Linked DNA regions of Variovorax paradoxus. The protein of the gene in region 1 interacts with the protein of each later gene in a pairwise test. Links are inferred from orthologs where the notes say so. Each region holds a gene or a part of one and is shown on either strand. Other genes may lie near its edges.

What was found.
Region 2: the proteins of ybgC (region 1) and acpP interact in binary tests that used the Escherichia coli proteins (3 or more experiments, as listed by UniProt). The link is inferred for Variovorax paradoxus from one-to-one orthologs.

What each region holds. Positions count from the first base shown.
Region 1 is NZ_CP123990.1:5,371,821-5,375,911, reverse strand. The notes cover bases 310-3,308. They hold ybgC (tol-pal system-associated acyl-CoA thioesterase), read right to left. Parts: upstream 2,039-3,308; coding sequence 1,580-2,038; downstream 310-1,579. Other genes in these bases: nusB (transcription antitermination factor NusB), read right to left, coding at 3,228-3,308; QHG62_RS25720 (pyridoxal phosphate-dependent aminotransferase), read right to left, coding at 2,035-3,231; tolQ (protein TolQ), read right to left, coding at 861-1,583; QHG62_RS25735 (ExbD/TolR family protein), read right to left, coding at 408-845; tolA (cell envelope integrity protein TolA), read right to left, coding at 310-404. In the rest of the region: more of tolA, read right to left, coding at 1-309; more of nusB, read right to left, coding at 3,309-3,764; ribH (6,7-dimethyl-8-ribityllumazine synthase), read right to left, coding at 3,761-4,091.
Region 2 is NZ_CP123990.1:871,064-875,144, reverse strand. What follows is about bases 691-3,679. They hold acpP (acyl carrier protein), read right to left. Parts: upstream 2,311-3,679; coding sequence 2,071-2,310; downstream 691-2,070. Other genes in these bases: fabD (ACP S-malonyltransferase), read right to left, coding at 3,184-3,679; fabG (3-oxoacyl-ACP reductase FabG), read right to left, coding at 2,413-3,156; fabF (beta-ketoacyl-ACP synthase II), read right to left, coding at 730-1,974. In the rest of the region: RNA polymerase sigma factor RpoE, read right to left, coding at 1-226; more of fabD, read right to left, coding at 3,680-4,081. UniProt on the Escherichia coli protein: Carrier of the growing fatty acid chain in fatty acid biosynthesis.

The sequences.
Region 1 (4,091 bases):
CGCTGCTGTTGCTGGCGCTCGAGCTCTCGCTCTTTCTGTTCTTTTTCTTCCTTGAGCTTCTTCTCGCGCTCGAGTGCGATGTCAGGGGCGCGCGGCGGCGGCGCGGGCTCGGGCGCCTTTACCTGGGGCGGCGGCGGCGGTGGCGGCGGTGCGGGAGCAGGCGGCGGAGGCGCGGGAGCAGGCGTAGGGGCTTGCGGTGCGGACAGGCGCGGTGCGGCCTGCTGCACGGTGGAAGACCACAGCTCGGCATCGACTGCGCCCTCGTCGGGGTCGCTGCGCCAGCGCACTCCCCACGTGAGCGCAGCGATGAGCAGCGCATGCGCGACCAATGCCAGCAGCACCGCACGTGGCGTGCCGCGTTGCGGCGGTGGTGCGAACTCGGGGCGATCCAGGGCGAGCGACATGCCTTATTTGCCACCCGTGGTGGTAACGGACAGGCCCACGCGCTCGATGCCGCTGCGCTTGAGCTGGTTCATCGCCTTCACGACGGTTTCGTACTTGACGGATTTGTCGGCGCTGATGACCACCGGGCGCTGGTCGTCGCCGCCTTGGGCGGTCTTGGCCGCGGAGCCGATCTGGGTCATGGGAACGGACGTGCCGCCGCTGCCGGCGGACGAGTCTTTCTTGATCTGCACTTCGTCGTCGCTCTTGATGACGATCTCGATGGGCTTGTCGGGCTGCTTGTTGGCACGGTCGACCGAGGGCAGGTTGATCACGCTCGGCGTGATGAGCGGCGCGGTGACCATGAAGATGATCAGCAGCACCAGCATCACGTCGATGAACGGGACCATGTTGATCTCGTTGATCGTGCGGCGGCCTCGGCCCCGGGATGAAACGGCGGGCATGCGCTTGGCCTCCGTTCAGCGGTTGCCCGGAGTCGCCGAAGCCGCCGTCGCGCTCGCGGCCGGATGGGCCGAGAGGTTGCGCTGCAGGATGTTCGAGAACTCCTCGATGTAGGTTTCGAGCGCAATGGCGATCTTGTCGATTTCGCGCGCAAAGCGGTTGTAGCCCACCACCGCCGGAATGGCGGCGAACAGGCCGATGGCGGTGGCCACCAGTGCTTCGGCAATGCCGGGCGCAACGGTGGCCAGCGTCACTTGGGCCAGCGCGGCCAGGCCGGTGAAGGCATGCATGATCCCCCAGACCGTGCCGAAGAGGCCGACGTAGGGCGATACCGAACCGACGGTGGCCAGGAACGACAGGTTTTGCTCGGCCGCGTCGAGTTCGCGCTGGAAGCTCGCGCGCATGGCGCGGCGGGCGCCGTCGAGCAGCGTGGGGGCGTCGCTCACGTGGCGCTCGCGCAGCTTCTGGTATTCGCGCATGCCCGAAGCGAAGATGCGCTCCATGGGGCCGGCGAACTTGGCATTTTGGGCGGCCGAGGCAAACAGCTCGTTCAGGCTGGTGCCCGACCAGAACTCGCGCTCGAAGTCGTCGTTCAGCGCGCGCATGCGGCGCAGTGCAAAGTATTTGCGGATGATCGCGGCCCAGCTGGCAATCGAGACGATTACCAGCAGCAGCACGACCAGTTGGACCACGAAGCTCGCGTGGAGGAGGAGATTGATGATCGAGAGGTCTTGGTTCATGGCTTGAAAGGTTGAGTCATGGAGCCGCCGGAGCGCTCGAGGGTTCCCGAAACTTGGGCCGGTATGCGCGCGGGGCGCAATGTGGTGGCGTCCACCCAGCCGATGCGGATGGTGCCTTCGCACAGCAGGACGGGCGCCGCAGCCCCCGTTCGCTCTTGCTCTGTTTTTGATAGCACCTGTTGACCGATTATCAACGACGCCGTACCCATTTGTCGGAGATCGGCTGTAACCAGCAGTTCGTCGTCGAGGCGGGAGGGGCGATGGTATTTGAGCTGCGTTTCGCTCACCACGAACTGTCCGCCGGTTTCCTCGCGCAGCTTTCGCTGCTCCACGCCCAGCGAGCGCAGCCATTCGGTTCGGCCGCGCTCCATGAACTTGAGGTAGTTGGCATAGAACACGATGCCGCCGGCATCGGTGTCTTCCCAGTAGACGCGAATTGGAAACGCGTAGCTCATCGGGCCGGGTTCGCGATCATCGCCCGCAGGCGTTCGATGGATTCCTCAAGATGCGCCATCGAACTGGCGGTGGAAAAGCGCACGAACTTGCTGGTTTCGGCTGTGCCGAAATCGCGGCCGGGGGTCACGGCCACATGGGCGCGCTTCATGGTTTCGAAGGCGAAATCCCAACTGCCCGAAATGCCGAGCTTCTCGGCGACGCTGGTGCAGTCGGCCCAGGCGTAGAAGGCGCCATCGGGCACCACCGGCACGTTGAGGCCAAGCGCGTCGAGCTGCGGAATGAACCAGTCGCGGCGCGCCTTGAACTCGGCGCGGCGGCGTTCGTATTCGGCAATGCTCGGCTCTTCGAAGCAGGCCAGCGCCGCATATTGCGACACGGTGCTGGGGCAGATGAAGAGGTTTTGCGCAAGCCGCTCGACCGCGGGCACCAGTGCTTCGGGCACCACGAGCCAGCCGAGGCGCCAGCCGGTCATGTTGAAGTACTTGCTGAAGCTGTTGATGCTGATGACGTTGTCGTCGATGGCGAGCGCCGTCTGGCCGAAGGCATCGTCGTACGAGAGGCCGAGGTAGATCTCGTCGATCAGCGTGATGCCGCCACGCTGCGACACCACGTTGTGGATGCGGCGCAGCTCGTCGGGCGCAATCGAGGTGCCCGTGGGGTTGGAAGGCGAGGCGAGCAGCACGCCGCGCGTCTTGCCGGTCCACGCGGCTTCGACCTTGGCGGCGGTGAGCTGAAAGCGCTCTTCAGCCGTCGTGGGGATCAATACGGCGGTGCCGTCCGCTGCGCTCACGAAGTGGCGGTTGCAGGGATAGCTCGGGTCGGGCAGCAGGATTTCGTCACCGGATTCGATGAGCGCCAGGCAGGCCAATTGCAGTGCGGCCGATGCACCGGCCGTCACCACGATGCGGCGCGCAGGCACGTCGACGCCAAAGCGCTGTGCATACCAGCCGCTGATGCGCTCGCGCAAATGATCGAGCCCCGTGGCCTGCGTGTACTGCGTGGCGCCGGCACGCACCGCGCGTGCGGCGGCTTCCTGCACCAGCGGCGGCGCGGTGAAGTCGGGCTCGCCGATGTTCAGGAAGATCATCGGCCGGTCGGTATGGGCCACTTCGCGCGCCAGCACGCCGGCGGCCTTGGCAACCTCCATCACATAGAACGGTTCGATGCGCTGTGCGCGCGCCGAGATTCTCACGTTCTTGCCTTGCCGGAAGTGCGGTCGGCCTCCACCTCGGCCGCGCGCAGTTGCGGCGCCAGGCCGTTGAGCACCGCGTTCACGTACTTGTGGCCGTCGGTGCCGCCGAATTCCTTGGCAAGCTCGATGCACTCGTTGAGCACCACGCGCCATGGCACGTCCAGGCAGTGCTGAAACTCGTACACGCCGATCCACATCACGGCGTGCTCGATGGGCGATATCTCTTCGAACTTGCGGTCCAGCAGCGGGCGGATCAGCGCGTCGAGCTGCTCCGCACCTTCGATGGCGCCGTGCAGCAGCGCGTCGTAATGCGCCGCGTCGGCCTTGTGGAAGCCTGCGAGGTCGCGCGTGAACTGGTCGATGGCGGCGGCGTCGTTGCGGCCCACCAGGTGCTGGTAGAGCGCCTGCAGCGCAAATTCGCGCGCGCGGCTGCGGTTGGACTTGGCCGAGGCCTTGCGTGCGCCGGTGCTGGTGAGGCCGGTGCGCGCCTGGCGCGGCTTGGCGCCTGCTGTCTTGTTGTTGTCTTCGGTCATTTGAGGGAGGCCAGCAATTGCGCCATCTCGACAGCCACCTGGGCCGCATCGCGGCCCTTGTCGGTCTGGCGGGCAATGGCTTGCTCCATGTTTTCAGTCGTGAGGATCGCGTTGGCGATAGGAATGCGATGGTCGAGCGCGATGCGGCTTACGCTCGCGCCGGATTCGTTGGCCACCAGTTCGAAGTGGTAGGTTTCGCCGCGGATGATGCAGCCCAGCGCCACAAGCGCGTGGTAGCCGCCGCGCACGGCCATGGCCTGCAGGGCCACGGGCACTTCAAGCGCGCCGGGAACCTGCACATGGTGGATGTCGTCCGCCGTCACGCCG
Region 2 (4,081 bases), 4.5 Mb from region 1 along the record:
AGGTTTCCTGGGCGATGTCTTCGACCAGGTCGACATCGCGCACCATGCGCCCGATCAGGCGCTCGATCCGGCGCTGGTACTTGATAACCAGCAGTTCGAATGCTTTCTGGTCACCGGCAACCGTGCGCTGAACCAGTTGAAGGTCGACTTCGCCCGGGCGCGGCGTCTCGGCGGACACATCGGTCAAGCCGGAGTCCGGGGGCACTGGCGGCGGAGAAGTGGTCATCGAGCAGTCAGGGCGCATCGGCGGGCGCGGTCGCTCGCCAAGGCTCGCCGGCGGGCGATGCAGAAGGGGGGCGCGAATATACCGCACGGCGCAAATCGCGCCAGCGCTCCGGCATGGCGCGCTGTTCGATCCAAATCCACCGTGCGGCACGGCTTGGCTGGGTCAGCCGGACCAGGAGCAGCGATTGAAGATCGAGCGCCACGGAAGCTCGCGCCGCCCGAACGGCTCGGCCCCTGTCCGTGCCCGTCAGGGCCCAGTGGAGCCCGTCGAAATGCAAAACCCCGGCACCATCGCTTCGCAGCCCGACCGCAGCCGCAATACCCGAGAACAGCACACTCAGGACCAGCAGCAACTGGCGCCAGCCGGCACTATCGAATAAATAGCACGAAAGGCCTGCGCAGCAAGCGCCCAAGGCCCACGTGGCAATCAGAATCCGGGTGGCGCCACGCGAGCGCCCCACCGGATAGGTCACCGACGGCGCGCTGTGCATGAAAGAGCAAGGCTCAAGCGCGCTTGAACACCAGCGTGCCGTTGGTGCCGCCGAAGCCGAAGTTGTTCTTGACCGCGACATCGATCTTGAGATCGCGCGCCGTATTGGCGCAGTAGTCGAGGTCGCACTCCGGATCCTGGTTGAAGATGTTGATCGTCGGCGGGCTCTTCTGGTGATGCAGTGCGAGCACCGTGAACACCGACTCGATGCCGCCGGCGCCGCCCAGCAAGTGGCCGGTCATCGACTTGGTCGAGTTCACGACCAGCTTCTTCGCGTGATCGCCGAAGGCAAGCTTGACCGCATTGGTCTCGTTGAGGTCGCCGATCTGCGTGGAAGTGCCATGGGCATTCAGATACTGCACCTGGTCCGCATTCACGCCTGCATTGGCGAGCGCCATGGCCATCGAGCGGCGCGGGCCGTCGACGTCGGGAGCCGTCATGTGGTATGCGTCGCCGGTCAGGCCGAAGCCCGCCACTTCCGCATAGATCTTGGCGCCGCGCGCCTTGGCGTGTTCGTACTCTTCGAGCACCAGCACGCCGGCGCCCTCGCCGAGCACGAAGCCGTCGCGGTCCTTGTCCCACGGACGCGAGGCCGCGGCGGGATCGTCGTTGCGCGTGCTCAGTGCACGCGGCGCTGTAAAGCCGCCGATGCCGAGCGGAGAAATGGTCGACTCGGCGCCGCCCGCGATCATGACGTCGGCATCGCCGTATTCGATCATGCGTGCAGACGTGCCAATGGCGTGCAGGCCCGTGGTGCAGGCGGTCACGACGGCGATGTTCGGGCCCTTGAAGCCGTACTTGATCGAGACGTGGCCCGAGATCATGTTGATGATGGAAGCCGGCACGAAGAACGGCGAAATGCGGCGCGGACCGCGGCTCGCATATTCGCCGTGCGTTTCTTCGATCATCGGCAAGCCGCCGATGCCCGAGCCGATGTTGCATCCGATGCGCACGGCTTCTTCGTACGACAGCGCTTCGCCGGTCGGCAGTCCGCTGTCTTGCACCGCCTGCATGGCGGCGGCAAGCCCCAGATGAATGAAGCGGTCCATGTGGCGCGCTTCTTTCTCCGAGATGTATTGGGTGATGTCGAAACCCTTCACCTCACCTGCGAACTTGCAGGCGAAGGCGCTTGCATCGAAAGCGGTGATGTTCGCAATACCCGACTTCCCGGCCAACAGGTTGGCCCAGGATTCGGTTGCGGTGTTTCCGACAGGAGCGATGCAACCGAGTCCGGTCACGACGACGCGGCGTTTGGTCATGCCGGCAAACCTTTCTGGAAGCGCTGAACAGCTGCTGGCGGCGCGTACGGGGCTGGATAGAAGCGCCGCCGGCCGTCGCAGTTGCAGCCGGCCCGATCAGGCCTTTTGATTCTTGGTGGCGTAGTCGACGGCGTTTTGCACCGTGGTGATCTTCTCGGCGTCTTCATCCGGAATTTCAATGCCGAATTCGTCTTCGAGTGCCATCACCAGTTCGACCGTGTCGAGCGAGTCCGCGCCGAGGTCGGCCACGAAGGCCTTTTCGTTCGTTACTTGGGACTCTTCCACGCCGAGTTGCTCGGCGATGATTTTCTTGACACGTGCTTCGATATCGCTCATTTGGTTCCCTCTGAGGGTTGTAGGTAATCGGTGGATTTTAGCCGGGCGCATTGTGGCATTTGCCGTGCACCCGGGGCGGGGAAAGATTGCGCCTTGCGGCTATTACATGTGCATGCCGCCGTTGACGTGCAGTTCCTGCCCCGTCACATAGGAAGCCTGGGGCGATGCGAGATAGGCTACAGCATGCGCGATGTCCGCCGGCTTGCCCAAGTGGCCCAGCGGAATCTGCTGCAGCAGCGCCCGTTGCTGTGCTTCGGGCAGGCTGGCCGTCATGTCGGTTTCGATGAAGCCGGGGGCAACGCAGTTGACCGTGATGTTGCGGCTGCCGAGTTCACGTGCCAGCGCGCGGGTCATGCCCGCCACACCGGCCTTGGCTGCCGCGTAGTTGGCTTGGCCGGCATTGCCGGAAGCGCCGACCACGCTTGTGATGCTGATGATGCGGCCATACCGCTGCTTCATCATCGGGCGAATCACGGCGCGCGAAAGGCCGAATACCGCCTTGAGATTGGTGTCGAGCACGGCATCCCAGTCGTCGTCCTTCATGCGCATGGCGAGCGTGTCGCGCGTGATGCCGGCGTTGTTGACCAGCACGTGGATGGCGCCGTAGGCCTTCACGATTTCATCGATCAATGCCTCGACAGCCGCGCCGTCGTTCACGTCGAGTGCACGGCCGCGGCCGTCGAAGGCGCTGAGGGCCGAAGTGATCTTTGCCGCACCGTCTTCGGTGGTACCGGTGCCGACCACCTTCAGGCCGCGCTGTGCCAGCTCGAGTGCGATTGCTGCGCCAATGCCGCGCGACGCGCCGGTAACAAGGGCGACTTGCCCTTCGAATTTGGGAATGCTCATAAAAGAAGTATCCGGGCCTTTCGCCGTTCAGGCGGCGAGCAGTTGACGGGTGTCCGCGAGCGTTGCCGGGTCGTATACCGATGCGGCTTCGAGCTCGGGGGCGATGCGCTTGGCCATTCCGGCCAGCACCTTGCCGGGCCCGCACTCGATGATGGCGGCTACGCCGCGCAGTTTCAAGGCCTGCACGCTTTCAACCCAGCGAACCGGGCCGGCAGCCTGGCGCACCAGGGCTTCGCGGATGCGGGCCGGGTCGGTTTCGACAGCCACGTCGATATTGTTGAGTACTGGAATCTGAGGCGCAGCGAGGGTGATGGTGCTGAGCTTTTCGCGCAGCGCTTCGGCCGCGGGCTTCATCAGGCTCGAATGGAACGGCGCCGACACGGGCAAGAGCAGCGCACGCTTGGCGCCATTGGCCTTGAGCAGCTCGCAGGCCTTGTCGACGGCCGCCTTGCTGCCCGCGATCACGGTTTGCATCGGGTCGTTGAAATTCACCGCCTCGACGATCTCGGTGCTCCCGGCATCGAAGGACGCGGTAGCTTCCGCGCAACCCGCCACGACTTTGCCGGATTCCATGCCGAGCACGGCCGCCATCGCGCCAACCCCCACGGGCACTGCCTGCTGCATGGCCCGAGCACGAAAACGCACCAGCGGCGCGGCTTGCGCCAGCGTGAGCACGCCGGAAGCCACCAGCGCGGAGTATTCGCCCAGCGAATGCCCCGCCACCACGGAAGGGGCCGCGCCGCCTTCGGCCAGCCAGGCGCGCCAGGCGGCCACACCGGCCACCAGCATTACCGGTTGGGTGTTGGTGGTAAGCGCCAGCTCTTCCTTGGGACCGTTCTTGATCAGCGCCGCGATGTCTTCGCCGAGAGCTTCGGAGGCCTCACGCAGGGTTTCAACCACGGCCGGATGATCGCCCCAGGCGTCC